One region of the Rhizobium sp. P1_B8 genome, then DNA from elsewhere that is predicted to be linked to it. Evidence: predicted binding sites of a transcription regulator. Region 1 holds the regulator's gene; each other region holds the start of a gene.
What was found. Region 1 encodes LexA, which represses DNA repair genes until DNA is damaged. Its sites were predicted from a motif close to TGTTCNNNNTGTGTTCNG; they were not measured.
Positions count from the first base shown of each region.

Region 2: the regulator LexA is predicted to act here: its motif matches at 3,024-3,041, upstream of recA (recombinase RecA).
Region 3: the regulator LexA is predicted to act here: its motif matches at 1,291-1,308, upstream of AC1D2N_RS02995 (ATP-dependent helicase).
Region 4: the regulator LexA is predicted to act here: its motif matches at 2,013-2,030, upstream of dnaE (DNA polymerase III subunit alpha).

Region 1 covers NZ_JBFTZZ010000017.1:237,976-245,876, reverse strand. Annotated here, with positions in the region: gene eno (phosphopyruvate hydratase) at 1-1,255, opposite strand, end outside; gene kdsA (3-deoxy-8-phosphooctulonate synthase) at 1,503-2,348, opposite strand; gene AC1D2N_RS21535 (VOC family protein) at 2,345-3,241, opposite strand; gene lexA (transcriptional repressor LexA) at 3,440-4,159, shown strand; gene AC1D2N_RS21525 (ComEC/Rec2 family competence protein) at 4,140-6,572, opposite strand; gene gltA (citrate synthase) at 6,863-7,901, shown strand, end outside.
Region 2 covers NZ_JBFTZZ010000013.1:54,609-62,509, forward strand. Annotated here, with positions in the region: gene alaS (alanine--tRNA ligase) at 1-1,728, opposite strand, end outside; gene recA (recombinase RecA) at 1,883-2,977, opposite strand; gene AC1D2N_RS16865 (carbohydrate kinase family protein) at 3,207-4,151, shown strand; gene AC1D2N_RS16870 (pseudouridine-5'-phosphate glycosidase) at 4,240-5,166, shown strand; gene cckA (cell cycle histidine kinase CckA) at 5,411-7,901, opposite strand, start outside.
Region 3 covers NZ_JBFTZZ010000001.1:626,686-634,586, reverse strand. Annotated here, with positions in the region: gene AC1D2N_RS03005 (PrkA family serine protein kinase) at 1-218, opposite strand, end outside; gene AC1D2N_RS03000 (VOC family protein) at 629-1,105, opposite strand; gene AC1D2N_RS02995 (ATP-dependent helicase) at 1,351-3,831, shown strand; gene AC1D2N_RS02990 (hypothetical protein) at 3,859-4,206, opposite strand; gene AC1D2N_RS02985 (EF-hand domain-containing protein) at 4,606-5,103, shown strand; gene pncA (bifunctional nicotinamidase/pyrazinamidase) at 5,436-6,062, shown strand; gene AC1D2N_RS02975 (dihydrofolate reductase family protein) at 6,162-6,827, shown strand; gene AC1D2N_RS02970 (DUF2164 domain-containing protein) at 6,931-7,194, opposite strand; gene AC1D2N_RS02965 (AzlC family ABC transporter permease) at 7,328-7,901, shown strand, end outside.
Region 4 covers NZ_JBFTZZ010000009.1:37,696-45,596, forward strand. Annotated here, with positions in the region: gene dnaE (DNA polymerase III subunit alpha) at 1-1,776, opposite strand, end outside; gene AC1D2N_RS13225 (DUF5680 domain-containing protein) at 2,279-2,743, shown strand; gene AC1D2N_RS13230 (ABC transporter ATP-binding protein) at 2,808-3,491, opposite strand; gene AC1D2N_RS13235 (lipoprotein-releasing ABC transporter permease subunit) at 3,506-4,810, opposite strand; gene proS (proline--tRNA ligase) at 4,825-6,147, opposite strand; gene AC1D2N_RS13245 (DUF1467 family protein) at 6,736-7,011, opposite strand; gene mce (methylmalonyl-CoA epimerase) at 7,143-7,547, opposite strand; gene AC1D2N_RS13255 (ribonuclease J) at 7,550-7,901, opposite strand, start outside.

The sequences.
Region 1 (7,901 bases):
GGCCGGCATACTGGGCCTGCGGGCCGAGGCCCTCTTCGATGCGGATCAGCTGGTTGTACTTGGCAAGACGGTCGGAACGCGACAGCGAGCCGGTCTTGATCTGACCGCAGTTGGTGGCGACCGCGAGATCGGCGATGGTCGAATCTTCGGTCTCGCCGGAGCGGTGCGACATGACGGCGGTATAGGCCGCCTTGTGCGCCGTGTTGACGGCATCGAGCGTTTCCGTCAGCGAGCCGATCTGGTTGACCTTGACGAGGATCGAGTTGGCGACGCCCATGCGGATGCCGTCGCGAAGACGGGCGGAGTTGGTAACGAAGAGATCGTCGCCGACGAGCTGGGTCTTCTTGCCGGTCAGGTCGGTCAGCGTCTTCCAGCCGTCCCAATCGTCTTCGGCCATGCCGTCCTCGATCGAGATGATCGGATACTTGGCGGCGAGCTCAGCCAGATATTCGGCCATGGCGCCCGATTCCAGCGTGCGGCCTTCCCCTTCGAGAACGTATTTGCCGTCCTTGAAGAATTCGGTCGAGGCGCAGTCGAGGCCGAGGTAGATGTCCTCGCCCGGCTTGTAGCCGGCTTTCTCGACCGACTTCATGATGAAGTCGAGAGCTTCCGAAGCACTCTTCAGACCCGGTGCGAAACCGCCTTCGTCGCCGACATTGGTGTTATGGCCCTGCGCGGCAAGTTCCTTGCGCAGCGTATGGAAGACTTCCGAACCCATGCGCACGGCTTCGGCGATCGAATCGGCGCCGACCGGCAGGATCATGAATTCCTGGAAATCGATCGGATTGTCGGCATGGGCGCCGCCGTTGATGATGTTCATCATCGGCACCGGCAGCAGGCTGGCGGAAGCGCCGCCGACATAACGGTAGAGCGGCAGGCCGGACGCCTGGGCGGCAGCCTTGGCGACGGCGAGCGACACGCCGAGGATGGCATTGGCGCCGAGGCGCGACTTGTTCGGCGTGCCGTCCAGCTCGATCATGATGTTGTCGATCTGGATCTGGTTTTCAGCATCGATGCCACCGATCGCGTCGAAGATCTCGGTGTTGGCGGCTTCCACCGCCTTTTCGACACCCTTGCCCAGGTAGCGCTTGCCGCCGTCGCGCAGTTCGACCGCCTCATGCGCGCCCGTGGAGGCGCCCGAGGGAACGGCCGCGCGGCCCATGCTGCCATCTTCGAGATAGACATCGACTTCGACGGTGGGGTTGCCACGGCTATCGAGAATCTCGCGGGCGATGATATCGGTGATTGCAGTCATGGGTTCTTCCTGCTCGGTGGGTGGTGATAAGTCGGTTCGAAACCTGTCTTAGTCGAAGGCGTGCAAATTACAATGCTGCAATTTCCAGCCTTCGAACCAGCGTTCGGATCTCGCCTAAAGCGCGTCGCGATCTTCAGATTCGCTTGCCACGCTTTAGGTGTTTGGCTTTCCGCATGTCGTTGTCGCAAAACCGCTGCACACTTTTTCGCGACATGCCTATAGCACGATCATGTCAGGCTGTTGAACGTCAAACCTTGGCGACCGCATCGAAGGCAAGCAGCTTTTCAAGCAGCCGCGGCATGTCCTTGAGATAGACCATATTGGGGCCGTCCGAAGGTGCATTGTCGGGGTCCTGGTGGGTTTCGACGAAGACGCCGGCAATACCGGTGGCCACTGCTGCGCGCGCCAGCGTTTCCACGAATTCCCGCTGACCGCCGGAGGAATCGCCCTGCCCACCCGGCTGCGCCACGGAATGGGTGGCATCGAAGATAACGGGCGCGCCCATCGCCGCCATGATCGGCAGCGAGCGCATGTCGGAAACCAGCGTGTTATAGCCGAAGGAGGCGCCGCGCTCGCACAGCAGCACGTTCGGATTGCCGCTGGCGTTGAGCTTCTTCAGGACGTTCTTCATATCCCAGGGAGCGAGGAACTGGCCCTTCTTGACATTGACGACGCGGCCGGTCTTGGCGGCGGCGATGAGAAGGTCGGTCTGTCGGCAAAGGAAGGCCGGGATCTGCAGGACGTCGACGACCTTTGCCACCTCCGCGCATTGCTCGGCGGTATGAACGTCGGTCAGGACAGGAAAGCCGAATTCCTTCTTGAGGTCGGCAAAGACCTCCATGCCCTTTTCGATCCCGATGCCGCGTTCAGCCGAGAGCGAGGTGCGGTTCGCCTTGTCGAAGGAGCTCTTGTAAACGAGGCCGATGCCGAGCTTTGCGCAAAGCTCTTTCAGCGTGCCGGCAACCATGAAGGCGTGGTCGCGGCTCTCCATCTGGCAGGGACCGGCAATCAGCGACAGGCGGCCGGTATTGGAAAAGGTGACCTGGCCTTGGCCTTCGCCGATCTTGACTTCGGAATTCGTCTCAGTGCTCATCGTGTCTCCTCGAAGGCGAAGAGCGTGCCCTGCCCGGGCGCGGGCTTCACCAGAATGCGATTGTTCTTGCGCGTGTATGTCACCCCGTTAGCAGCCAAATGCGCTTCTGTCACGGCAAGATCGGCGACAATGAAGAGGATTGCCCGGCCACGCAGGCCGCGATCGGCGGATGAGCCGGCGATCTCGAAATAGGCTTCTAGCCCTTCCGGCGTCATCAGGCTGATTTTCGCGTTCGAAGCAGCAACATTGACGCCAAAACCGGTTTTCTCGACTGCCGCCTGCGCCGCGGCAAGGCCGACGAAGGCCCCGAAAGCGGCGGCATCAGGCGCGCAGAGCGCGATCTCGGCAATGCCGGTGACGCCATTGGCATGCGTCTCCAGCGCGCCGCGGTCGGCCGGCAGCGGATTGACGCGTTCGACGCTGAAAAGGAAGAGATCGGGCGCGCGCAGGTCGCCGGCAAAAGCCAGCTTGAAGCCGGCGATGCTCTCAGAACCGTCCGGCATCGTCATCGGCCGGGTGAACTGCAGCATCTCGCCGGCGCTCGATCCGTTGCCGACGAAGTTCTGATGATCGATGCCGGCATCCTTACTACCGAAAGCAAGCCCCGAAAGCCCCTCCTCGCCGCAGCGGAAGCGGAAGGCCCGGTTGCGGGCGGTGAAAACATTGCCTTGCCGCGCTGAGGCCTCGCTCTCCTCGACACTCGCAATCCCGAGCGGCTCCAGATAGGTCTTGTCGGCAAAAAAGACGCAGGCGTTTTCCGTTCCGAAGGGATGGCGTGCATCGGCGGCAACGGTGAAGCCGAGCTTGCCAAGCCTCTCGCGCGCCAGATCAATGTTGACGACGGGCAGCACCACATGATCCAGCGGGTGCGGCTTGGCGGAACGCTCGTTCATGATATCCCTCCTGGAAACGGCAAGAGATGTGCGATGGCGCGCCCCTCAATGCAAGACATGTGTCCCAATCCGGCGAATGAAAATAAAAATCTCAACGAGTTGGCGCCAAGTTTTACGGAAATTTAGCTACTTGCGGAACACATATGGAACATATAGTGTCTGTTCTGGATTTGTTTCAATCACGAGGTCACAACGTCGATGCTCACGCGCAAACAACAGGAGCTTCTCCTTTTCATTCATGAGCGCATGAAGGAATCCGGCGTTCCGCCATCTTTCGACGAAATGAAGGATGCCCTGGACCTCGCTTCCAAGTCCGGGATTCACCGGCTGATTACGGCGCTCGAGGAACGTGGCTTCATTCGCCGCCTACCGAACCGCGCCCGTGCGCTCGAGGTCATCAAGCTTCCGGAGGCCTACAGCCCCAGCATTCAGCCCCGGCGGGGCTTTTCGCCCAGCGTCATCGAGGGCAGCCTTGGCAAGCCGCAGCCGGTCGCCACTCCTGCTCCCACAAAACCCGTCGCCGACAACGGCAACTCGGTCTCCGTGCCGGTCATGGGCCGTATCGCCGCCGGTGTTCCGATCTCGGCGATCCAGAACAACACCCACGACATCGTCGTTCCGGCCGACATGCTCGGTTCCGGTGAACATTATGCGCTGGAGGTCAAGGGCGATTCGATGATCGACGCCGGCATCTTCGACGGCGACACCGTGATCATTCGCAACGGCAGCACCGCAAGTCCTGGCGACATCGTCGTTGCTCTCGTCGACGACGAAGAAGCGACACTCAAACGCTTCCGCCGCAAGGGCGCCTCGATCGCACTGGAAGCGGCCAACCCGGCTTACGAGACCCGGATTTTCGGGCCGGACCGCGTCAAGGTTCAGGGCAAGCTCGTCGGCCTCATTCGCCGCTATCACTGACATCAGGCAGTCTGGATTCGGCAAAACTGTTGCTGCGCCAGTCATAGGCGCGATGCCGCATCCATGGCCGCGACAATGCATCGAATGCGGTTGCGACCTCCAGGCCGGCGTCGGCGAAGCGCAACTCGACGGAACCGGTCTTGCGCAACGTTTCGCCGGTGAAGAGCGTCGCCCCTGAGCGGCAGCTGTTGAAGCGCAGGCGGACCGACGTCACGACGATATCGGCCGCGTCGCATGCCGGACCGAGATAGGCGGCATTGTCGATGACAGCAACCACGTGACCATTGCCAAGCCTTGATGTGCACCAGGCCTTCTTGACGCAGGAAAAGCGGTTTGCTTCACCGGCCGCTGCAGCCGCCCGCATCGCCGACCTTGCTTCGTTCTGCTGATCGCGGGAAAGCCTGACGCGGCGGTCTTCTCCCTCCGGCGGAATAACAGGACCATCCAGCATCTTCGGCGGGTGATGCGTCGGCAGGACCAGCGCTCTCTGCCACTGGTCGAAGATGAAATCCGGCGGTCTTTCACGGTTGGAAGCCATGGCCCCCGCCTCGACGATTGCGACGAGACCACCATCCTCCGAAATCGCCAGATCCGGCGGCCGGGGAACCGGCAGAAGCAAGAGGACTAGCGTCGAGATCGCGATGATCGACGTGCCGATATGGCGCAGCCGGGTGCGGAGCAGCGTCAGCAGCAGAAAGCCTGCGACGGCTATCGCGAAATACCAAGCGGGCAAGCGGCCGATGCCGATGTCGCCACCCCAGCCGGACACCGTCTTTGCGATCGAGATCACCAGATCGAGGCCGAATCCGACGACCTTCCAAGGCAAAACATCCAGACCGAAAGGCATGAGCAGCATCGCCAGCAACCCGGCCGGCATGATGATGAAGGAGATGATCGGCATCGTCGCGAGGTTTGCCGGCAGGCCATAGGCAGTCAGGCGATGAAAATGCTCGATCGAAAACAGCGCGGTAGAAAAGCCGCCGATCAGCGAGGTCAGGAAGACGCCGCCGAAGAAACCCGCAACCGTAACGACGGGCCGAAAAACCGGCAGCTTCAGGAAAGCGTTTTCGCGGACGCGCCGGTCCTTCCACAGCTGGTAGCCAGATACCAACGCCAATGTCGCAGCAAAGGACATCTGGAAGCTCGGACCCAAGACCTCAGACGGTGAAATGGCGAGAATGACGAGCGCCGAGAGAGCGACATTGCGCAGGCTGATCGACGGCCGGTCGAAGAAGACGGCAATCAACATGATCGCCATCATGATGAAGGCGCGTTCGGCCGAGACGGCAAAGCCGGAGATCAGGAAATAGGCCGTGACGGCGATGAGCGCGCCGGCAGCGGCGATCTTCTTGGTCGGATAGGCTTGGGCGACACCGGGAAAGAGGCTGAGCAGCATGCGGAAACCGACGAAGAAGATGCCGGCTGACAGCGCCATATTGAGGCCGGAGATAGCGATGATATGAGCCAGACCGGACTGGCGCAGCGCCTCCGTCGTCTCATTCGAGATGGCGCGCCGCTCGTCCGTCACCAGAGCAGCGGCAAAAGCGCCGGTGTCGCCGGGCAGGATCGACCTTATGCGGTCGCCGATACCGCTGCGCAGCCGGTAGAGACCTTCGAGCAGCGCTTCCGTCGTCGATCTGGCCGCTTGCGGACCTGCCTGCAAATCGACCTTTGTCGGCGCACCGTAGAAGAAGCCGTTGGCGCCGATGCGATCGAAATAGGCACCGAAGGAGAAGTCGTTGAGCTCAGGAAGCGCTGGACCTGCTGGCGGCGTCAGCCGTGTTCTGCCGGTTATGATATCACCGATCTCGAAAGGCGCGTCCGCGCCGCGGACGATCGCGGTTATGCGCCCCGGCGGCCGCTTCACCTCCGGCGCCTCTGTGCCGGTGACGGCAAGAATATAGCGCCACCGCCCGCGACCATCGCCTTCGCGCCGCTCGACACGGCCGGTCACCGTCGTCGTCACTGATGAATCGAGGATCACGGTCGAAGCCCGTCGGCTCTCGAGCTGCGCCGAGACCACGCCGCAGGCGACAAGTGCAAGCGCCAGCAGCGTTGCCCGCAAAGCCGCCCGGCTGCGGCTGGCGATGAGAACCGCGACGGTCAGCACCAACAGGCAGAGCAGCGATGCAATGAGCGGGAAGTCCGATGCCGCTAGAAACCAGAAGGCTGAGCCGGCCCCGAGGAAGACCGGTGAGAACAGCAGCAGGCGGCCATGGTCCGCCTCTTCGCCCAGCATGCGCATGCCGGCACGCAGTGATTGCGAGGCTGCTGCCGGCAGCCGGTGGCGCCACGGTGTCGCCGACTGCGTCGTTGGCAGCCGCGTCACCACGACAGCCGGAGAAAAACCGGCGGAGTCGGCAAGGCCGGCGCCTGCTTCCGGCCGCAATTCGACTGTCGTCAACTCCTGCATGTGCTGCCCAAGGTCACTCGCCCCGACAGGCAGAATGCAACCGCCAATCAAATCCGGCAAGAATAATCGATTGAAAAGTGAGGGAAAATTGAAAGAGCCAAAAGAGCAGTCGAATCATCGGCTTCCGATATGCATGCGGCTCATCGCTGCAGTGCCTAAAAGGTGATACTGCAATGCACAAAATGCCATCACGGTAACTTGGCATTAGCCTCGCGATCATATAGCTATCGGTGAGGACGCTTAACCCCTATGGCGCTTTTATGGCGCCACCGCCATTTCGGAGGATCAGCATGACGGATCAAAGCGCTACAATAAAAATCGGTGACAAATCAGTCGACCTTGCCGTTAAAAGCGGCACGATCGGCCCGAGCGTCATCGATATCGGTGCCCTCTACAAGAACACGGCTTCCTTCACCTACGATCCGGGTTTCACGTCGACTGCATCCTGTGAATCGAAAATCACCTACATCGACGGCGACGAAGGTGTCCTGTTGCATCGCGGCTATCCGATCGAGCAGCTCGCCGAACATGGCGACTTCCTCGAGGTCTGCTACCTCTTGCTTTACGGCGAACTGCCGACCACCGTGCAGAAGAAGGATTTCGATTATCGCGTCACGCACCACACCATGGTGCACGAGCAGATGAGCCGCTTCTTCACCGGCTTCCGCCGCGATGCGCATCCGATGGCCGTCATGTGCGGCTGCGTCGGCGCGCTGTCGGCCTTCTACCACGACTCCACCGACATCACCGATCCGCACCAGCGCATGGTCGCCAGCCTGCGCATGATCGCCAAGATGCCGACGCTTGCCGCCATGGCCTACAAGTACCATATCGGCCAGCCCTTCGTTTACCCGAAGAACGACCTCGACTATGCCTCGAACTTCCTGCGCATGTGTTTTGCCGTGCCTTGCGAGGAATATGTGGTCAATCCGGTGCTTGCCCGCGCCATGGACCGCATTTTCATCCTGCATGCCGATCATGAGCAGAACGCCTCGACCTCGACCGTCCGTCTCGCCGGTTCGTCGGGCGCCAACCCGTTCGCCTGCATCGCCGCCGGCATCGCCTGCCTCTGGGGCCCCGCGCATGGCGGCGCCAACGAAGCAGCGCTCAACATGCTGAACGAGATCGGCTCGGTCGACCACATTCCGGAATATATCGCCCGCGCCAAGGACAAGAACGATCCGTTCCGCCTGATGGGCTTCGGTCACCGCGTCTACAAGAACTACGATCCGCGCGCCAAGATCATGCAGAAGACGACGCATGAAGTGCTCGGCGAACTCGGCATCAAGGATGATCCGTTGCTCGAAGTGGCGATGGAGCTGGAGCGCA
Region 2 (7,901 bases), on a different contig from region 1:
GAGCACCTCGCGCAAAGCCTCGTGCAACAGGTGGGTCGCAGAGTGGTTGGCGCGCAGCCGCGAACGGCGGGCATGATCGACCGTCAGCACGACCGCATCGCCGTCCTTGACCACGCCGTCGATGACAATACCCTGATGCACGAACAGGCCTTCGCCTCGCTTCTGCGTATCTGAAATCTCGATCTTGGCGTGGTCGGACGAGATCACGCCGGTATCGCCCATCTGGCCGCCGGATTCGCCGTAGAACGGCGTCTGGCTGACGACGATCTGCACCTTGTCGCCGGCCTTGGCCTCGGTCGAAACCGCGCCCTCTTTGACGATCGCCTGCACGACGCCTTCGGCCGTTTCGGTGTCGTAGCCCAGGAATTCGGTCGCACCGTGTTTTTCCCTAAGCTCGAACCAGACGGTTTCCGTCGCCTTCTCGCCGGAACCGGCCCAGTGCGAGCGGGCTTCGGCCTTCTGGCGCTGCATCGCATCGGTGAAGCCGGAGATGTCCACGCCGATCTCACGGGCACGCAGTGCATCCTGTGTCAGATCGAGCGGGAAGCCGTAGGTGTCGTAGAGCTTGAAGGCGGTCTCACCATCCAGCATATCGCCCTTGGAAAGATCCGTCGTCGCGTCCGACAGAAGCGACAGGCCGCGTTCCAGCGTCTTGCGGAAGCGGTTTTCCTCCAGCTTCAGCGTTTCCGAGATCAGCGCCTCGGCGCGCACCAGTTCCGGATAGGCGCGGCCCATCTGCTGCACCAGCGTCGGCAGCAGCTTGTAGACCACCGGTTCCTTGGCGCCGAGCAGCTGTGCATGGCGCATGGCACGGCGCATGATGCGGCGCAGCACATAACCGCGGCCCTCATTCGACGGAAGCACGCCGTCGGCGATCAGGAAGGCCGAGGAGCGCAGGTGGTCGGCGATAACGCGGTGGCTGGCGCTGCCTTCCGCCTTGACGCCCATCGTGTCCTCGATGGTGCCGATCAGCGTGCGGAAGAGATCGGTGTCGAACACGCTCTGAACGCCCTGCAGAATGCAGGCCATGCGCTCCAGCCCCATGCCGGTATCGATCGACGGGCGGGGCAGCGGGTTGCGAACGCCGGGTTCGGTCTGCTCGAACTGCATGAAGACGAGGTTCCAGAATTCCAGGAACCGGTCGCCATCTTCCTCCGGTGAGCCCGGAGGGCCGCCCCAAACATTCTCACCCTGGTCGATGAAGATTTCCGAGCACGGGCCGCAGGGGCCGGTATCGCCCATCTGCCAGAAATTGTCAGAGGTCGGGATGCGGATGATCTTGTCGTCGGAAAAGCCGGCGATCTTCTTCCACAGCGTCGCAGCTTCTTCATCCTCGGAATAGACGGTCACCAGCAGGCGGTTTTTCGGAAGGTCGAAGCCTTCGGTGACGAGCTTCCAGGCAAGCTCGATCGCATTCTCCTTGAAATAGTCGCCGAAGGAGAAGTTGCCGAGCATCTCGAAGAAGGTCAGGTGGCGTGCAGTATAGCCGACATTGTCGAGGTCGTTGTGCTTGCCGCCGGCCCGCACGCATTTCTGCGAAGTCGTCGCCGTCGAATAGGGACGCTTTTCGAGGCCGGTGAAGACGTTCTTGAATTGCACCATGCCGGCATTGGTGAACATCAGCGTCGGGTCGTTGCGCGGTACGAGCGGGCTCGACGGAACGATCTCATGGCCGTTCTTCTTGAAATAGTCGAGGAAGGTCGACCGGATATCGTTCACACCGCTCATGCTATGCCCTTCAATGCTGCCGGAGGCAGGTAAATTTAAATTCATCGGCTTTTAACGTTCGCCCCCGCCACTGTCCAGCAGACAAACAAAACCGGCCGCATTCTCATCAGGAATGCGGCCGGTTGGAACTGTCCGATGAGTTTAAGCGCGAAAATTACATTTCCGCAGTGGCATCGCCATCGCCGTCATCCGGGTCCGGTCCGCCATTCTGCAGGAAGCGGTCGGCGATCAGGCCGGCATTCTGGCGCAGCGACAGTTCGATCTCGCGGGCGAGATCCGGATTGTCGCGCAGGAAAGTCTTGGCGTTTTCACGGCCCTGGCCGAGACGCTGGCTGTTATAGGAGAACCAGGCACCCGACTTTTCGACGATGCCGGCCTTGACGCCGAGATCGACCAGTTCGCCGGTCTTGGAGACACCCTCGCCATACATGATATCGAACTCGACCTGCTTGAAGGGCGGCGCCATCTTGTTCTTGACGACCTTGACGCGGGTCTGGTTGCCGATCACCTCTTCGCGCTCCTTGACAGCGCCGATGCGGCGGATGTCGAGGCGCACGGAAGCATAGAACTTCAGCGCATTGCCGCCCGTCGTCGTTTCCGGCGAACCGAACATGACGCCGATCTTCATGCGGATCTGGTTGATGAAGATAACCATGGTGTTCGACTTGGAGATCGAAGCGGTGAGCTTGCGCAGCGCCTGGCTCATCAGTCGTGCCTGCAGGCCGGGAAGGCTGTCGCCCATTTCGCCTTCGATTTCGGCGCGCGGCGTCAGTGCGGCGACCGAGTCGACGACGAGAACGTCAACGGCGCCGGAGCGCACCAGCGTATCGGTGATTTCGAGCGCCTGCTCGCCGGTATCGGGCTGCGAGATCAGAAGGTTCTGCAGGTCGACGCCAAGCTTGCGGGCATAGACGGGATCGAGCGCATGTTCGGCATCGACGAAGGCGCAGATGCCGCCCTTCTTCTGTGCTTCGGCAATCGTCTGCAGTGCAAGCGTCGTCTTACCGGAGCTTTCCGGCCCGTAGATCTCGATGATGCGGCCCCTCGGCAGGCCACCAACGCCGAGTGCAATATCGAGGCCAAGCGAGCCGGTCGAGATCGTCTCGATCTCGACAACATTCTCGTTGGAGCCGAGTTTCATGATCGAGCCCTTGCCGAACGACCGCTCTATCTGTGAGAGTGCCGCTTCAAGCGCCTTGCTTTTGTCCACCGATTTGTCCTCTACCAGCCGCAATGAATTCTGAGACATCCGATCCACCTTTAGGTTATTGAAGCCGCTCAAGCAATGTCGAGTTTGTACCCTATTTGTTCCATTCTCGCAACAGGCGATCAAATAGTTGAAAGAAAAAGGTAAAACGACACGTGTTCTGCATTTGTTTTATCAATGAAAAGCAACGACTTAGGCCAAAAGTGCCGACTCGGCCGCGGCAGGGCGCACCGTATCGATTCGTCCTTCGGGCATCGGGAGAGCGGATCGGATGAAGAAAAAGATTCTTGTTCTCGGCGGTGCGCATATCGACCGGCGTGGCCGAATCTCGGGCGAGACGGCGCCTGGCGCCAGCAATCCCGGCACCTGGTTCGAGGAGCCGGGCGGCGGTGGCTTCAATGCGGCGCGCAACCTCGCAAGGCTCGGTTTTCAGGTGACGATGATCTCGCCGCGCGGCGGCGATCCGATGGGCGAGACGGTTGGAGAAGCTGCCGATTTCTCCGGCATCGACGACCGGCCTTTCGTCTTCCTCGACCGCAAGACGCCGAGCTACACGGCGATCATCGAGAAGGACGGCAATCTGGTGATCGCCCTTGCCGACATGGATCTCTACCGCTTCTTCGTGCCGCGGCGTCTCTCCATCCGCTGGGTGCGGGAGGCCTTCGCCGCCCATGATTTCATCCTCTTTGACGCCAACCTGCCGGAAGAGACGATCGCGGCGATCGTCGCAAAGGCGCATTCGCTCGCCAAGCCCGTTGCGGCAATCGCCATCTCGCCGGCCAAGGTCGTCAGGCTGAAACCCTGCATCGGGGATATCGATTACCTGTTCCTGAATGAGGCTGAAGCCGCCGCCCTTGCCGGTGAGCGGCCGGAGGAGGCTGCGGGCTGGCCGCCGTTGCTGAACGAAATTGGCATCAGGAACGCCGTCGTCACCCGTGGCCGGCGCGAGCTCGTCGCGCTTTGCGATGGCCGCGCCGTGACGTTGCAGCCGCCGATCGCCGACACTGTCGCCGATGTCACGGGTGCCGGCGATTCTCTTGCGGCCGGCACACTCGCCGCATTGATATCAGGCCTGCCGCTCGAAGAAGCCGTCCGCCACGGCACCGCGGCCGCGATACTGACCGTGCAGTCGCGGCACGCCGTCAACGAAAATCTGACGCCCGATCTGCTGAATGAGGCGCTTGCCCTTGTTCCCAAGGTCAGAATTCTGCATTGAAGCGGCTAATTAAATAGTTGAGCATGATGTCGTCCGAAAACCGCTCACACTTTTCGGCATCATGCTCTGTCGATCACAGGACAAGACCATGACCAAGCCCATCTCCCCTCTTTTGCCAATCGCCTATTCGAAGGAAGTCGCCAGCGCCAAGCAGCGCGGCGCGCCTGTGGTGGCGCTGGAATCGACCATCATCACCCACGGCATGCCCTATCCCGGCAATATCGAGATGGCCCGCAGCGTCGAGGCGATCATCCGCGAACAGGGTGCAGTGCCGGCAACGATCGCCGTCATTCACGGCACGCTGCATATCGGTCTTGAAGCCGCGGAATTGGAGCAACTCGCCAAGGCGACCGAAGTGATGAAGGTGTCGCGCGCCGATCTCGCCTTCGCCATCGCCGAGCGCCGCACCGGCGCCACCACGGTCGCGGCGACGATGATCGCGGCGGCGCGCGCCGGCATCCGTGTCTTTGCCACAGGCGGCATCGGCGGCGTGCATCGCGGCGCCGAGGAAAGCTTCGATATATCAGCCGATCTCGAGGAACTGGCGCGCACCGGCGTCATCGTCGTCTGCGCCGGCGCCAAGGCGATCCTCGACATTCCAAAGACACTGGAAGTGCTGGAAACCCGCGGCGTGCCGGTCGTCACCTATGAGAGCGAGGAATTCCCCGCCTTCTGGTCGCGCTCCTCGGGCATCCGCAGCCCGCTGTCGCTGAACAGCCCGGCCGCCATCGCCAATTTCCAGACGGTGCGCGAGCAGCTCGGCGTCGACGGCGGCATGCTCGTCGCCAATCCGGTGCCTGAGGCCGACGAGATCGCACGCGAGGAGATGGAAATCTATATCGAGCGGGCGCTCGACAGCGCCGAGCGCGACGAAGTCACCGGCAAGGCGGTTACGCCCTATCTGCTCTCCACCATCTTCGACCTGACGGACGGCCAGAGCCTCAAGACCAATATCGCGCTTGTTGAGAATAATGCGCGGCTTGCGGCTGAGATTGCGGTTGCGTTGAGTGAATGAAGGTTTACGGGCTGGCAGGTATCAATTTTTAGCAGAGAGGTGGTGCCGTTCCAGCCCACCTCTGCCCTGCCGGGCATCTCCTCCACAGGTGGGGAGATTACAAGCGGCAAAACCTTCGCATCGCATCAACGTTTCGCCGAGCTGCATGGATATTTGGTTAGGGAGCCAGTGCACCCAGCCGATCTCCCCTCCTTGTAGGGGAAATGCCCGGCAGGGCAGAGCGTGCCCTCCGACAGCACCTCACTCACCCATCCAGCGTCTCCTTCACCACAACAGCGAGCTGCTTCAGCGAGAAGGGCTTCGGCAGGAAGCCGAATTTCGCCTCCGGCGGCAGGTTGCGGGCAAAAGCATCTTCGGCATAACCTGAGACGAAGATGAACTTCATGTCGGGATAGGTCTTGCGCAGCTCGCGCAGCAGCGTCGGACCGTCCATTTCGGGCATCACGACGTCGGAGACGACGATGTCGACCTTGCCGTCGAGTTCTTCCAAGATGCTGAGTGCCTCGACGCCCGAGCCCGCCTCGTGCACGGTATAGCCCCGCGTTTCCAGCATGCGCTTGCCGCCGCGGCGCACAGCCTCCTCGTCCTCGACGAGAAGGATGACGGCCGATCCCGTCAGGTCCTCCGGCTGATGCGGCGATACCGGCAGCGGCACCACTTCGGCCCCGGCGATGGCGCCGTCGATCGAGCCCGCTTCGGCGGCCACCGCCGGCTCCGGAATGTGGCGCGGCAGGAAGACGCGGAAGGTTGTGCCCTTGCCGACTTCGGATTCCGGCTGGATGTAGCCGCCCGACTGTTTGACGATGCCGTAGACCATGGCGAGGCCAAGCCCGGTGCCCTTGCCGACATCCTTGGTGGTGAAGAACGGCTCGAAGATCTTGTCCATGATCTCGGGGGCGATACCGGTGCCGTTATCCGCGACTTCGACCAGCACCATGTCCTCGGCCGGCATGTAGGAGTAGTTGAAGGCGGAGACCTCGGCGGCGGTCAGATTGCGGGTGCGCAGTGTCAGCGTGCCACCCTCGGGCATCGCGTCGCGCGCATTGACGCAGAGATTGATCAGCACCTGCTCGAACTGCGAAAGGTCTGTTTTGACAGGCCAGAGGTCGCGGCCATATTGCACGTCGAGTTTGACATTGGTGCCGGAAAGCAGCCGGTCGACCAGCATGCGCAGGTCGCCGACGACATCGGTCAGGTTCAGCACCGAGGGCCGCATCGTCTGCTTGCGTGAGAAGGCGAGAAGCTGGCGCACCAGCACGGCGGCACGGTTGGCGTTGCGCTTGATCTCTATCAGGTCGGCGAAGCTGGCATCGGCCGGTCGCGCCTGCAGCAGCAGATGGTCGGAGGAAAGCAGGATCGCCGTCAGCACGTTGTTGAAATCATGCGCGATGCCGCCGGCGAGCGTTCCCACAGCATTCATCTTCTGCGTCTGCGCCATCTGTGCTTCCAGCGCCTTCTGCTCGGTCACCTCGACGGCGTAGACGATCGCCGCCTCCTCGGGCGCCTCGTCGCTCTGGTCGATGACGGCATTGACATAGAAGCGGAAATAGCGCGCCTCGTCGCTCGGTGTGCGGGTGTCGAGCGGCGCAATGTCGCCCTGCCGGTCCTTGGCCGCCGCCAGCGCCGCGGCGAGCTGTGGCCGATCGCTCTCCTGCACGATGGTTTCAAGATGCGGCGCCTTTTCGAGGTCATCGCGCGAGACGACACCAGAGAACATCTTCAGGAATGGTGCATTGGTGCGCAGGATACGCCCGTCGCCGTCAACCGAGGCGATTGCCATCGGTGTGTTGTTGAAGAAGCGGGTGAAGCGCATGGCAGCGGCCGAAGCGGACTGGCCGCCGGCATCGCTCTTTTCACGCGCCAGCACGATCGTCCGGCTTTCGCCGGGTGCGCCGTCGCGCATCGAGGTAACGCTGTGGATGATCTGCACCGGCAGGCTCTGGCCATTGCTCTTGCGCAGGTCGAGATCGAGCGTCACGGTCTTCTTCAGGCCGGGTTCGGCCTGCACCGATTGAATCAACGCGAGCCCCTCGCCCGCCACCACGTCGCCGATCGTCATCGAGCCCGGCACGAATTTGGTGAGGTCGAGGCCCAGCCACTCGGCAAGCGTCGCATTCAGGTAGAAGATCTCGCCCTTCCTGCCGGCGGAAAAGAAGCCAGCCGGCGCATGGTCGAGATAGTCGATCGCGTTCTGCAATTCCTTGAAGAAGCGCTCCTGGTCGTCGCGCTCCGTGGTGATGTCGGTGATCTGCCAGATCTGCAGCGGCTTGCCGCCGTTCTCCTCCGGCTGCAGCAGCCGTGCCTTCAGCCGGTACCAATGGGCGCCGGAACTGTTGCTGCCGGGGCCGACGGCACGCAGCAGGCGGAATTCCTCGCGGCCTTCCTTGCCCTCGCGCAGCCCGTTGACCAGCCTGTAGAGCGCCTCGTTGGATTCGCGATGACGCGACAGCAGCGTTTCCAGCGTCTGCACCTCGGTCGCCTTGCGAGCGCCGGTCAGCGCACCATAGGCGGCATTGGCATAGATGATCCGGCCCTTTTCGTCGGTGATCAGCGTTCCGTCGGGATGGCTGTTGAGGAAGGCGCGCGCCAGGCTGTCGGACTGGCGCTGCGGCATCACCTCAATGAAGCCGATGACCGAGGATACCAGGAAGAAGATGCCGACCATGGCGAGCACGCCGAGACCGCCAAGCACGACCTCGTTGTCGAGCGACTTTTTGAAGAAGACGAAGGCGCCG
Region 3 (7,901 bases), on a different contig from region 1:
CGGATGGTCCGGTTCATGAATATCCGACCGAGGCGCGTGTCCCTGGCGGTGTCGACCATCTGCGGTTCGCCTATCGCGGCGAGCAGGCGCTCGGTCGCATTGGCATAGGCAAGTGGTTCCTTTTTGCAAAGGTCGAGATACTCCGCGATCGACATATCGGTTTCGCGACGCGCATCATAGGTGCGGGTGAACGCATCAAATACGGATTCACTCAGCATGGGCCCTCCATTCAAGGTTAATGCCACAGGCTCTAGGTCGTCATACCAAGGAGATGGACACGACATTCCTAAGAATCAATAGTTTCGCAGGTATATTCCACGCTCACCGGCTGTTTCTGGCAATGCACAAAAACGTGCATGCACCGGTTATTTTTTTACTCTACGAAACTGTTCCTTATTGTAGTGGAGAAGGGTGCCATCGCGGTATCAGCACATTTCGCGACGTGACAGAAAGATGAAAAAGGTGTGCAATGTCGCCCGTGATTCGAGCACTGGAGAAATCGACGATTGGCAGCCAATCTGCGCAAAGTCGATGCAGGACAGCGTGTGCCGATCCGCTTCGGACATGATGGAAACGGACGCATCGCGACTATGCGCCCGTCATCGTGATCATACGCTAACCGCGCGACTCAGCCGTTGAATGCCTTCTCCAGCGCGGCGACATCGATCTTGACCATACCGAGCATCACTTCGGTTACGCGCCTGGCCCGCTCGCGGTTGCTGTCGGCGATCATTTCCGACAGCATGCGCGGCACGATCTGCCAGGAAAGACCCCAGCGGTCCTTCAGCCAGCCGCAGGCCTCCGGCGTGCCGCCATTGGCGAGAAATGCCTCCCATATCCGATCGATCTCGGCCTGGCTTTCCACAAGAATCGCGATCGAGAAGGAATGATTGAAGCTATCGAGCGGGCCGGCCTTCATCGCCAGGAAGGCCTGGTCGGCGAGCGTGAATTCGATCAGTTCAACACTGCCGGGAGGGCCGCTCGGCGTTTCCGCCGGCAAAATGGTGGTGCGGCCGATCCTGGAGTCCGGGATAACAGACACATAGAATTCGACGGCTTCGCGTGCTTCCTCGGCGAACCAGAGATTTGAAACGACCTTCGGCATGAAACGGCCTCCTTGTTGACGGTATTGATCCGGACTGCTGTCCGATGACCCAAGGACGCCCCATCGGCGCCGGTTCCGACAGGCCGCGAACCGAATTTTAGCCCCGCTCGCCCGCGTGACCACCATGGCCGCGCTCTGCGGCGGCATTGCTGCCCGCAACCTACCGCCCGGAACAGCGGCGGCTCGGGAATGAAAGCAGAACATCTTTTCTGGTCTTTCCTTCCCGAATCACTACATTACGCGCCATGAGCAATAGTTTCGACGATATGCCCTTCTTCGACGAAGAGCCGGGCGAGATGGCGCGCAAGCCGCAGCCGCCTGCCGCACCCGCCGAAAGGGCGCCCGTCGCCGGCGGCGGCATCGCGGCGCGCGCCATGGCGGCTCGCGACGGTGGCAAGCGGCCGGACTACCTCGCCGGGCTGAACCCCGAGCAGACCGAAGCCGTCGAAACGTTGGAAGGCCCCGTCCTCGTGCTGGCCGGCGCCGGCACCGGCAAGACGCGCGTACTGACGACCCGCATTGCCCATATCCTCAACACCGGCCGTGCCTTCCCCTCGCAGATCCTCGCCGTCACCTTCACCAACAAGGCGGCACGCGAGATGAAGGAGCGCATCGCGCTGCTCGTCGGTGGCGCCGTCGAAGGCATGCCCTGGCTCGGTACCTTCCATTCGATCGGCGTCAAACTTCTGCGCCGCCACGGCGAGCTCGTCGGCCTGCGCTCCGATTTCACCATTCTCGATACCGACGACGTCGTCCGCCTGATCAAGCAGTTGATCCAGGCCGAAGGCCTCGACGACAAGCGCTGGCCGGCCAAGCAGTTCGCCGGCATGATCGACACCTGGAAGAACAAGGGTCTCGGCCCCGCCGACATCCCCGAGGGCGACGCCCGCGCCTTTGCCAATGGCCGCGGCCGCGATCTCTATTTTGCCTATCAGGCGCGCCTGACGACGCTGAACGCCTGCGACTTCGGCGACCTGCTGATGCATCCGATCGCGATCTTCCGCAAGAACCCGGATCTCTTGAAGGAATATCACGGCCGCTTCCGCTATATCCTCGTCGACGAGTATCAGGACACCAACACCGCTCAGTACATGTGGCTCAGGCTTCTCGCCCAGCGCCCCAAGGGCGAGCCGCAGAACGTCTGCTGCGTCGGCGACGACGATCAGTCGATCTATGGCTGGCGCGGCGCGGAGGTCGACAATATCCTGCGCTTCGAAAAGGATTTCCCCGGCGCCAAGGTGATCAAGCTCGAGCGCAACTACCGCTCGACCGAACATATCCTCGGCGCCGCTGCCCATCTGATCGCCCATAATGAGGGCCGCCTCGGCAAGACGCTGTTCACCGACCGCTCCGATCCCGACGACGTCAAGGTGCAGGTCCACGCCTCCTGGGATTCGGAGGAGGAAGCCCGCGCCATCGGCGAGGAGATCGAGCAGCTCCAGCGCGGCAAGCATCTGCTGAACGACATGGCGATCCTCGTGCGCGCCTCCTTCCAGATGCGTGAATTCGAAGACCGCTTCGTCACCCTCGGCCTCAACTACCGTGTCATCGGCGGCCCGCGCTTCTACGAGCGCCTGGAAATCCGCGATGCCATGGCCTATTTTCGCCTGGTCGCTCAAGCCTCCGACGACCTCGCCTTCGAACGCATCATCAACACGCCGAAGCGCGGCCTCGGCGACACGACGGTACGTGCGCTGCACGACTATGCCCGCGCCCGCGATATACCAATGCTTGCGGCGGCGGCCGACATTATCGAGACGGACGAGCTGAAGCCGAAGGCGCGAAAGGCGCTCTTCGACGTGATTCAATCTTTCCGCCGATGGCAGGAACTGCTTGAAAACACACCGCATACCGAACTTGCCGAGCAGATCCTCGAAGAGTCCGGCTATACCGACATGTGGAAGAACGACAAGAGCGCCGAAGCCCCCGGTCGCCTTGAGAACCTCAAGGAACTGATCCGCTCGATGGAAAGCTTCGAGTCGATGCGAGGCTTCCTCGAACACGTCTCGCTGGTGATGGATGCCGAGACCAACGAGAACCTCGACGCCGTCTCGATCATGACGCTGCATTCGGCCAAGGGCCTGGAATTCGACACCGTCTTCCTGCCCGGCTGGGAGGAAGGCCTCTTCCCGCACCAGCGCTCGCTCGATGAGAGCGGCCGCGCCGGCCTGGAGGAGGAACGCCGCCTCGCCTATGTCGGCATCACCCGCGCCAAGCACCGCTGCCACATCTGGTTCGTCTCCAACCGCCGCATCCATGGCCTCTGGCAATCGACCCTGCCCTCGCGTTTCCTCGACGAACTGCCGGAAACCCATGTCGAGGTCGCCGAAATGGAGCAGAGCTACGGCGGGTACGGCCGCGGCGGCTACGGCCAGTCCCGCTTCGACAAGGCCGAACCCTTCGCCAACTCCTATTCCACTCCCGGCTGGAAACGCGCCCAGGCCAACAAGACCGATGCCACGCGCGACAATTGGGGCACCCGCTCCGGCCACGCCGTCGAACGTATCGGCTACGGCGAGAGCGGCCCCAAGGGGCGCACCATCGAAGGCGAGCTGGTGGCGAAATCGACCTCATCGGAACCGTCGAGGTTCACGCTCGGCGACCGCGTGTTCCACCTGAAATTTGGCAACGGCAACATCACCGGCATCGAAGGCAACAAGCTGACGATCGAATTCGACCGGGCCGGACAGAAGCGGGTCTTGGACGGGTTCGTCGAGCGCGTGTGACCTCGCATCAACACGGCGCGAAAACCTTCACCCGAGCATCCGCATCCTTCCGAGCCCGAGAATATCGTTGATCAGGGCAATGCCGATTCCGGCGGCGACGATTCCCAATCCAATCAGGAAGAGCCGGCGAGACCGATCATATTTGACGGCAAAGAGAGAATCGCGCGCCAGCAGATCGGCAAAGACCTTCACCTGGACGGCGATGCCGATGGTCAGAAACAGCATCGGCGGAATATCGATGCGGCTCCAGTCGTTGGGATTGGAAACCCAGACACTAATAAAATTAAGGGAGAAGCCGAGGATGATCCCGGCCGCCGTCAGCGATCCGTTGCGGAACGTCGCATCGATCTTTTCGTCTGGATCGGGCTCGGACATGGCTTCGCTCCGGCTTGCTGCTGAGGCAAGAAAGGCAGAAATCGCGGCAGGGAGCAAGATCGACCTGGCGTAGCGCTTCGAGAAGGCGGACGAAATGCCGCAGCGGCGGAGAGCTGGTATATCGCCCATTGCCCCTTCCGCAAGCCGCACCGGCGCGATCTCCTGCTATCGCAGGCATGTGCTTCCGCTCGCCAGAACCCATGGGCCGCCAAAAAAAGCCAATAATTCCAATGAAACAGTTTTGGTAACCGAAAGGTTAACGTGCGTCGCCCCGCGCCGTCAATCGCACTTCTACCCTGTCAAAACGTCGCTTTGACGCTTTGCGCAAATCAGCTTAGCCCAAAGGCTGCCCGCCCATGAAAGGCAGGCTTCACGACGAACTTTTCAAAGGAGGTTCAAGTGACCAGTGTTTCATCTCTCGGCAGCACAGTGACCCAGTACCAGTCTCCACTTTCCAGCCTCGACAAGAATGGCGACGGTGTCATTTCGGCGGACGAGTTGGCCGCCGCCTCGCCGTCATCGACATCGGGCACGACGTCGACCGACAGCGACGACAGCAGCACCGATATCGTCAAGAAGATCACCGCCGATATCCTGTCGCTGATGCTGTCCATGCAGAAGACCGACGGCAGCGACGATCAGGGCGACGGCAGCGATCAGAGCGACGACGATTCCAAGGGCGTCTTCGCAGCGATGGATACGAATGGCGACGGCAAGTTGACCGAGTCCGAATTCCTCGCCGCCGATCCGAACAGCATCAAGACTTCAGGTGATAGCGATCCGCTCCTCACCAAGGTGTTGAGCGACATGCAGACGGCCCTTCAGGCCTACCGCAATACCTACGGCGCTTCCGCCGCAGCAGGTGATTCCGCAGCCGATGACGTGGCGGCGGTCTAGCTGGCCAAGAACCGGGCTCTGCCGGGGGAGCCTCGATCCATCGATGCCGCACAAAGGCGTCCTACGCAGGCAGATCGATTTGCCGGCAATTGCCACCGTCGCGGGCTGCGATCCGGAAACCATGCACGAGCCGTTCCCATCCCTCCGCTCCATTTCAACACGAGAACCGCCACCAGCTAACGCAATGATTGCATTAGAGCATTCTGTTTCGACGACTTACTACCGCTAGTGCCAGAATTAACACTTGCGCGTCCGCGCCTGGAAATCCACTAGTTGATCCATTCAGTGTGCTTGGCGTCTTGCACTGCAATAAAGCGAAGGGATTGGCCTTGATGAAAGCGCTGCTGCTCGTCGATATTCAGAACGGCTTCTGTCCGGGTGGCAATCTGCCGGTGCCGGAGGGCGACAAGGTGGTTCCCGTCGCAAACAGACTGATCGATAGCGGCAAATACGATTTGATCGTCGCCTCGCAGGACTGGCATCCGTCTGGCCATGGCAGCTTTGCCTCCGCCCATCCGGGTGCCGCCCCCTTCGAGATGGGGGAACTGTCGGGCAAACCTCAGATGATGTGGCCCGACCACTGTATTCAGGGTACGCTTGATGCCGAACTGCATCCCGAGCTCAAATCCGAAGAGATCGACCTGATCCAGCAGAAGGGCGAGAATCCCTATATCGACAGCTATTCGGCCTTCCGCGACAATGACCGCGACGCCTCGACCGGCCTTTCCGATTTCCTCGAGGACCAGGGCGTCACCGACCTAGACGTCTGCGGACTGGCAACCGACTATTGCGTCAAATTCTCTGCGCTCGACGCGCTGGAGATGATGCCTGGTGTCCGCGTGCGCTTCATCAAGGATGCAAGCCGCGGCATCACCCCCGAAGGCGTCGCCGCCGCCATCGAGGAAATGCGGGCGCATGGCATCGCGATCATCGACAGCGCCAAGGTCCTAGCCGGCTAGTTTAGCTCGGATAACGCCCGAAAAAATCGCATCGAATGTCGGATCGGTGCAAGTCAATCCGTCCTTGGCTCTGAACGCACCAACAATGGGAGTTGAGAGATGAGAAAGTTAGTTGCTGCCGCCTTCGTGAGTTTGGACGGCGTCATGCAGGCGCCCGGTGGGCCGCGGGAGGATCCGACCGGCGGCTTCACTCAGGGCGGCTGGACCGTCAACTATTGGGACGAGCCGATGGGCCAGTTCATGGGCGGGATCTTTACCGATCCCTTCGAACTGCTGCTCGGCCGCAAGACCTACGAAATCTTCGCCGCGCACTGGCCCTTCGTCGGGAAAGACGATCCGATTGGCAAAGTCTTCAACGCCGTGACCAAATATGTCGCGACCACTTCCGCAGAGCCGCTCACCTGGGCAAATTCCGTCGCCCTGCGCGGCGATGCAGCTGCCGAAATCGCCCGGTTGAAGCAGCTGGATGGCCCCGTCCTCCTGACACAGGGCAGCAGCGGCCTGTTGCAGACCCTGTTGGCGCATGACCTGATCGACGAGTTGCGGCTTCTGACTTTCCCGCTCGTGCTTGGCCCGGGCAAACGCCTGTTCGGTCAAGGCGCCAAGCCGGAGGCGCTGAAGCTCACCGCCAACACGGTATCGACGACAGGCGTCATCATGAGCGTCTACGAGCGTGCTGGCGCAATCAAGACAGGCACGTTCGAACTGGCGCAGCCCTCCGAGGCCGAAATCGCCCGCCGGGAGAGGATGAAGCGCGAGGGCTGATGCCTTCTGCCTTCCGCAATCTTTGCGGGGCGCGGCGCCGCCGCGTCCCGTTATCGGCTGCAGCGCCGCGCGTCCCTTCAAATGCGCAAGGAACGCCTTAAAACTATGCAGCAGTGCCTTTGCTCTTGTCGTCTCGCTCCAGCAGATAGATGTCCTCGGCCAGGTCCTCCATCTTCCTCAGAAGCGCCGCATGCGCATCACGAAGGCCCTGGTTATAATAATGGGCGCCGATCTCGTCCGCGAAGAAATCGAGCAGGAATTCCGCCGGCAGCACGCCGATCGGCTGGTCGAGCTCGGCCTCGAAATAGCGGCGAATGCTGGCAACGATCGTCGCCTTCGCCTCCTTCGAAAATTCGATCTTCTTCATCATTGCCTCTTTGCCGAATGCGATCGGGACTTTGATGGTTCAGCAAAATCGATTGGTCAATCAAGGAAATTCAATTGCTGTTGCAAGCCATAGACCATAAGGGAAAACTTGTATTCCAACTGGACAAGATCGCATGAATCGCGCCGACTTTGTTGAAGGTTTGCGGGGTGGCTCCGCCGTTGCGCTGGCATCCGCGCCCTTTGGCGCTCTCTTCGGAGCGCTTGCGGTCGAAAACGGCTTGTCGCTCTCCGAAACCGCCTTCATGAGCGCCACCGTCTACGCCGGCGCTAGCCAGATGGTCGGTATCGAACTTTTCGGTCACAATGTCCACGCCTGGCTGATCGTGCTGTCGATCCTCGCCGTCAATTTCCGCCACGTGCTCTATTCGGCGGCCCTGGCGCGCTACATCGGCCATTTCACGCCGGTGCAGAAATTCTTCACCTTTTTCCTACTCGTCGATCCGCAATTCGCCGAAGCGGTCAAGCGCGGCGAGGCCGGCCGGCAACTCACCTTCGCCTGGTATTTCGGCTTCGCCATCATCATCTACGTCCCCTGGGTGCTGATCAGCGTCGCCGGCGGCATGCTCGGCGGCTTCATTGGCGATCCCAAGGCCATCGGCCTCGACATCCTGCTGCCGGCTTATTTCCTTGGCATCGTCCTCGGCTTCCGTAAGCGAGACAATTTCCTGCCGGTGGCGCTCGTCAGCG
Region 4 (7,901 bases), on a different contig from region 1:
CGTCAGCGTCTTCAGGCCGAGGAAGTCGAACTTGACGAGGCCAGCCTGCTCCACCCATTTCATGTTGAATTGGGTGACCGGCATGTCCGAGCGCGGATCGCGATACATCGGCACCAGCTTGGAAAGCGGCCGGTCGCCGATGACGATGCCGGCGGCATGGGTCGAGGCATGGCGGTAAAGCCCCTCGATCTTCTGGGCGATGTCGAGCAGCCGCGCGACCACAGGTTCTTTCGCCGCCTCCTCCTGCAGCTTCGGCTCTTCCTCGATCGCCTTGGACAACGGCGTCGGATTGGCGGGATTGTTCGGCACCAGTTTGCAGATCTTGTCGACCTGGCCATAGGGCATTTCCAGCACGCGGCCGACGTCGCGAAGGGCGGCGCGCGCCTGCAATGAACCGAAGGTGATGATCTGTGCCACCTGCTCGCGGCCATACTTGGCCTGGACATAGCGGATCACCTCTTCGCGGCGATCCTGGCAGAAGTCGATGTCGAAGTCGGGCATCGAGACGCGTTCCGGATTGAGGAAGCGCTCGAACAGCAGCGAAAAACGCAGCGGGTCAACGTCGGTGATCGTCAATGCATAGGCGACCAGCGAACCGGCGCCCGAACCGCGGCCGGGACCGACCGGAATGTCATGCTGCTTGGCCCATTTGATGAAGTCGGCAACGATCAGGAAGTAACCGGGGAAACGCATGCGCTCGATGACGCTGAGCTCGAATTCCAGCCGCTCGCGATAATCCTTCTCCTCGTAACCCGGCGACATGCCGAGCGTCGAAAGCCGCATGTCCAGCCCTTGGACCGCCTGGCGGCGCAACTCGCTCGCCTCGGCGCGCTCGGCCTCCTCGGCATCGTCGGTCGCACCGGTGAAGCGCGGCAGGATCGGCTTTCGCGTCTTCAGCACGAAGGAGCAGCGCCTCGCGATCTCGATCGTATTTTCCAGCGCTTCCGGCAGGTCGGCGAAGAGCTTGGCCATCTCGGCCCGGCTCTTCAGATAATGATCCGGCGTCAGCCGGAAGCGGCTGTCGTCGGAGACGATGGCGTTGTGCGCAACCGCCATCAGCGCATCATGGGCGTCGTAGTCGTCGCGTGTCGGAAAGAACGCCTCGTTGGTCGCAACCAGCGGCAGGTCGTGGGCATAGGCGAGCCCGACAATCTTCTGCTCGTGCCGCTTGTCGTAAGTGCCGTGCCGCTGCAGCTCGACATAGAGCCTGTCGCCGAAGAGACGCTTCAGCGTCAGCAGCCGGGCTTCCGCCTGGGCCGGATGGCCTACCTTGATCGCCACGTCGACCGGCCCGGTCAGGGCGCCGGTCAATGCGATCAGCCCTTCCGTGCCTGCCTCCTCCAGCCAGGAGGCACTGATATGAACGGCCTGATTGCTCTCGCCGCCGAGATAGGCGCGGCTGACGAGATCGACCAGCCTTTCGTAACCGGCATCCGTCGCAGCGAGAAGAACGATCGCCGGCAGCTTGACCAGGGCCTGCTGGCCGCCGCGCTTTTCCGTTTCCAACCCGTCTTCCATGTCGATCGAGACCTGGCAGCCGATGATCGGCTGCAGGCCATCCTCCATCGCCTTCTGGGAGAATTCGAGGGCGACGAACAGATTGTTGGTGTCGGTAATCGCAATCGCCGGCTGGCTGTCGCCGGTCGCCTTGTAGAGGATCTTCTTCAGCGGCAGCGCGCCCTCGAGAAGCGAATAGGCGGAATGGACCCTCAGGTGGATGAAGCCCGGCGTACCGCCGGTCGCCTCACCCGTTGAACCCTTTGCCGTATCCGCCATGACATGCCTTCCCAATCACCCGAATGAATCGGACTCATTGTCGGCATAGAGGGCGATGATGTCCAGAAGAAGTCCCGCATCCGGACCGCATGATTGCCATGCGGTCCCCTGAAAACTTTAGAGCGCCATGACGATGAGCGAAAAGCTGGCAACGAACATTGCGATGGAGGTGAATGCTGCGATATCACGGATCATGTCAGTCATCGGGCTCTCCTTTACTCGTTATGTTTTCAATTTGTTCCATGTATGTTCTGTTGTCAACAGGAATCTTTTCCTTCTTTCTTGTGTTTGAAAAATGCCGAGATGCGCACCTGCGAATCGCTGGGAGCCAGTACCCGATGATATGGGCGGCAGCTGTCCCTTCTGGCCTGCCATATCGGTCATGGCGCCTAGGTGGCCAGCCTCATCGAGACGACCCGTTTATTTCAAGTCTATGTTCCTCTTTTGTTCTTTACACATCGCAGCATATTTGCCAGCATCCAGCCGAGAAGAGGAGAATGAGATGTTCGATATTCCGATGCTGAACGAATTCGTCGTGGAGGCGAAGGCTGCGACCTATGTCGGCGGCGGCGTGGCGCGCGTACCCTGCCGGGCGAGCTCCCACGATATCGGTTACGAACGCGGCGACTGGCGCTATCTCGACAGCTATTTCGGCGGCACCGATTTCGCCGGACAGGAGGTGGTGCGGCTTGCCGACGAGCCCATCTGGGCGATGAATTATTTTGGCTGCGTCATTGCGCCGAAGCTCATCGACGGCACAGCAGCCGGGACGGTAATCAAGACAGCACTTTCAGCGATGTATCGAGAGGGCCGGTTTCTTGGCGGAATGGAATTCGACCATCCGTTCGGCCGCTATATCGACCGCAGCGAAGGCGGCTGCGAGCGGTTCAGCGGCCACGAATGCATCATGGTCGACGGCCAGAAGGCCTATGCGCTCGACTATCGCGGCGGGCTGATCGTGCCCTGATCGCAGCCTTAAAGCGCATCGCGTCAATCTCGCAAAACCACTGCAGGCTTTTGGGCGACATGCATCAGAAATCGACGATCTTGCCGTCGGAGATCGTCACGCGGCGATCCATGCGGCGGGCGAGCTCGTGATTATGGGTGGCGATGAGGGCAGCAAGGCCGGACTGGCGCACCAACGCTTCCAGCGCATCGAAGACGTAGCTTGCCGTTTCGGGATCGAGATTGCCGGTCGGCTCGTCGGCAAGAAGAAGAGTCGGCGCATTGGCGACGGCACGGGCAATCGCAACGCGCTGCTGCTCGCCGCCGGAAAGCTCGCCCGGGCGATGCGAGCCACGATGGCCGATGCGCATATAATCGAGAAGCTGGCCGGCCCGCTCTCCGGCTTCCTTCCAGGACAGCCCGGCGATCAGTTGCGGCATCATGATATTTTCAAGCGCCGAGAATTCCGGCAGCAGGTGATGGAACTGGTAGACGAAGCCGATTTCACTGCGGCGGATCGCAGTGCGTTTCTCGTCGCTCAGGCCGTCACAGGCATGGCCGTTGATGTTAACCTCACCGCCGTCCGGATGCTCCAGCAGGCCGGCGATATGCAGCAGCGTCGATTTGCCGGTGCCGGAGGGCGCGACAAGAGCGACGATCTCGCCCTTCGACATCGAAAAATCCGCGCCCTTCAGGATCGGGAGCAGCGTATGGCCCTGCCCGTATTGGCGCTCGACGCCGGTAAGCTTGAGAACGACGTTGCGATTCATGAAGGCGGCATTCCTTATTCGTAGCGCAGGGCCTGCACCGGATCGAGCCTGGAGGCACGCCAGGCCGGGAAAATGGTCGCGATGAAGGAGAGCGTCAGCGCCATGACGACGATCGAGATCGTTTCGCTGAGATCCATCTCGGCCGGCAGCTGGCTGAGGAAATAGACCTGCGGATTGAAGAGCACGGTGCCTGAGATCCAGGAGAAGAACTGGCGGATGGATTCGATGTTGACGCAGACGAGGACGCCGAGCAGAACGCCGGCAATGGTACCGACAATGCCGATCGCCGCCCCGGTCATGAAGAAGATGCGCATGATCGCACCGGCGCTGGCGCCCATGGTGCGCAGGATGGCGATATCGCTGCCCTTGTCCTTCACCAGCATGATGAGGCCGGAGATGATGTTCAGCGCCGCCACGAGCACGATCAGCGTCAGGATCATGAACATGACGTTGCGCTCGACCTGCAGCGCCGAGAAGAAGGTCTGGTTGCGCTGGCGCCAGTCGGTGATGGCGATCTGGCGGCCGGCTGCCTCCTCCACCTTGGGCTTTAGATTGTCGATATCGTCGGGGTTGTCGACGAAGAGCTCGATCGACTGCACCAGTCCCTCGGCATTGAAAAAGAGCTGCGCTTCCTCGAGCGGCATGAAGATGATCGAGGAGTCATATTCCGACATGCCGATCTCGAAGAGCCCGGAGATCTTGTAGGACTTGATGCGCGGATTGACGCCCATCGGCGTGATGTCGCCTTCCGGCGAGGTCAGCGTGATGAGGTCGCCGACGCGCAGACCGAGCTGGTCGGCCATGCGGGTGCCGATCAGCACGCCTTCGCCGGAGGCATAACCCACCATGTCGCCTGATTTGATGTTGTCGGAGATCGTCTTGAGCTTGGTCAGGTCCTCGGCGCGGGCGCCGCGCACCAGCGCGCCGGTGCTACCGCCGGCCTGGGCGGAGGCGAGCACCTGGCCTTCCACCAGGGGTAGCGCCATCTTGATGCCGGGTACGGCGGCGAGCTTGCCGCTGAGGACAGGATAATCGGTGAAGGGGCCGTCGACCGGCTGGACGATCATGTGGCCGTTGATGCCGAGAATACGCGAGACGAGTTCGGTGCGGAAGCCGTTCATCACGGCCATGACGATGATCAGCGTCGCAACACCCAGCATAATGCCGACGAAGGAGAAGCCGGCGATGACTGAAATGAAGGCCTCCTTGCGGCGGGCGCGCAGATAACGCCACGCCACGAGGCGTTCAAAGGTGGAAAATGGCTTGCCAGCCGGACCCAAGCCGGATTTTGAACTCCGGTCCACTGCTGCCTCTGCCATTTCGCCTCCGTTTCCTAAGCCACAAACCGATTGATCGCCGCTTCGATGGTCATCGTTTCGCGGGCGCCGGTCTTGCGGTCTTTCACCTCAACTTCGCCGTTTGCGACCGCGCGCGGGCCGGCGATGATCTGGACAGGCACACCGATCAAGTCGGCAGTCGCGAATTTGGTGCCGGCCCGGTCGTCGGTATCGTCGTAGAGCACATCCTTGCCGGCCTTGGTCAGCGCGGCATAGATCAGCTCGCAGGTATCGTCGCAGGCCTGATCGCCCGCCTTCATGTTGATCACAACGATATCGAAGGGCGCGACCGATGCCGGCCAGATGATTCCGTTATCATCATGCGATGCTTCGATGATGGCGGGAACAAGGCGTGTCGGGCCGATGCCGTAGGAACCCATGTGAACGAAGTGTTCCTTGCCATCAGGTCCCTGCACTTTCGCGCCCATCGGCTCGGAATATTTCGTGCCGAAATAGAAGATATGGCCGACCTCGATGCCGCGTGCCGACAGGCGGTCGCCTTCGGGAACGGCGTTGAAGGCCGCCTCGTCGTGCATTTCCGAGGTCGCCGCATAGAGCGAGGTCCACTTGTCGAAGATCGCCTGCAAACCCTCGACACTGTCGAAATCGGTATGTTCACCAGGAATATCGAAATCGACGAAATCCTTATGGCAGAAGACCTCGGATTCGCCCGTGTCGGCGAGGATGATGAATTCATGGCTGAGCTTGCCGCCGATCGGGCCGGTGTCGGCGCGCATCGGTATGGCGCGCAGGCCGAGCCGGTCGAAGGTTCTGAGATAGGCGGCGAACATCTTGTTATAGGAATGCTCCGCCCCTTCGGGCGTCAGATCGAAGGAATAGGCATCCTTCATCATGAATTCGCGCGAGCGCATGGTGCCGAAGCGCGGACGGATCTCGTCACGGAACTTCAGCTGGATATGATAGAGATTAAGCGGCAGGTCCTTGTAGGACTTGATGGAGGAGCGGAAAATATCCGTCACCATCTCTTCGTTGGTGGGGCCGTAGAGCATCGGCCGATCCTGACGGTCCTTGATGCGCAGCATCTCCTTGCCGTAGGCGTCATAGCGGCCGCTTTCCTGCCAGAGCTCGGCCGATTGCAGGGTCGGCATCGAAAGCTCGATGGCGCCGGCGCGGTTCTGCTCCTCGCGGATAATGGCGTTGACCTTGTCCAACACGCGTTTGCCAAGCGGCAGCCAGGAATAGATGCCCTGCGACTGCTGGCGGATCATGCCGGCGCGCAGCATCAGCCGGTGGGAGACGATTTCCGCCTCCTTGGGGTTTTCCTTGAGGATGGGCATGAAATAGCGGGACAGACGCATGGCGGATTCCGGAGCAGTTGAGATCCCGCGGCAGGCGGAATCGAAGGCAAGTGTTGATGTGGGAGCGTTCATAGCCGCTTCGCGGCAGGAAGGAAACCCGCAACGGATGTCGGCAACCTCCCGGAAGCGCATGTTCGCACCCGCAAAATGGAAGGGCGTGAAAAAGCGCGTGTTTATAAGGACTTGAACGAAAATCTTGTCAACAGAAAAATTTTGCTAGAGTGTAGCAAAAATGCAAAAAAAGCTGATGACAAAGCCCAATGTTTGAGCTAGTTTTAGCTCACAAAACAGGCAGGGAGTTAAATTCTTGCCGAATTCGCGGTCAAGTCTTGGGAGGATCAGATCTTAGGCGCGCTCGTCGCAGCCCCGGCAACGGTTACAGATCACGCGATACTTAAAACAAGGCTTTTAGCCTTGTTTTTTTTTGGCATTTCGGCCTCGCCCCATCCAAAAATCCCGCCGACTTCCGTAACGGGATGATCCTCATTCCGTTACGCGAGCTCTTTGCCGCAACAGCATGACGCTGGTATGACGAAGTTCGCTTTCATTAAGCTTGCATATGCTCAAAGTTTGAGCAAAAGCCACGGCTCAATAGAAGCTGGGGCCGAGTTGCGGCAGGGCATCGAAGCCCCAGCCGAAATAGGTGTCGCAGACATACCAGAGGCCGTAGATCAGAGCCGAAATCAACGTCGTCAGTGAAAACACGAAAGCAGCGCGAAACCGCGTGGGCGCGCTCGGAACGGTGCCGAGCACGACGTCGTTGTCGTCCGCTTGGGTGCGCAGGCCGATCGGCAGGACGGCAAAAAGCGTCATCCACCAGATGATGAAGTAGACGGCAAATCCCTGAAGAAAGATCTGGAGCATTATGGTTCCCGTTGATGCCGCGCTGATATCGCGTCCTTATACGGCGGAATGGCGACCAACTCAAAGCAGGCGAAGCGTTTAACCGCCTTCTGGTCACTCTGCCGCAGCAGGGCTATCACTCTGCCGCAGGCTCAGGCCTGTTCGAGTTCGATCAGCGTGCCGGAGAAATCCTTGGGATGCAGAAAGAGCACCGGCTTGCCATGCGCGCCGGTTTTCGGCTGGCCGTCGCCGAGCACCCTGGCACCCGCCTCTACCAGTCGGTCACGGGCGAGAAGAATATCGTCCACCTCGTAGCAGATGTGGTGCATGCCGCCGGATGGGTTCTTTTCGAGGAAGGCTGCGATCGGCGAAGTATCGCCGAGCGGCTGCAGCAATTCGACCTTGGTGTTCGGCAATTCGACAAAAACGACGGTGACGCCATGCTCCGGCAGAGCCTGCGGCTGCGATACGGCAGCACCCAGCCTATCGCGATAGGCCGCCGTCGCCGCGGCCAGGTCGGGCACGGCGATGGCGATATGGTTGACCCGGCCGAGCATGGTCAGACCCTGGTGACGAAGGCGGTGACGACGGGCTTCTTGCCCCAGGCCTGGTTCGCAGCAGAGCGAATGGCGCGGCGCACGGCCTCCTGCAGCATATCGATATCCTTGCGACGGGCGCGCGGAATGCTCTCGATGGCGCTGATCGCGGCGTCGAAGAGGGTGTCCTCCATCTCCTCGCCCTCGTCGTCATAGACCGGCAGGCCGATCGAAACGAGATCGGGATCGCCGACGATGTCATAGCGGGCGTCGAGCACGACGTTAACAGCGACATGGCCGACATAGGAGAGCTTCTTGCGCTCGCCGATACCCATCTCGTCGAAATCGCCGATCAGCGTGCCGTCCTTATAAATG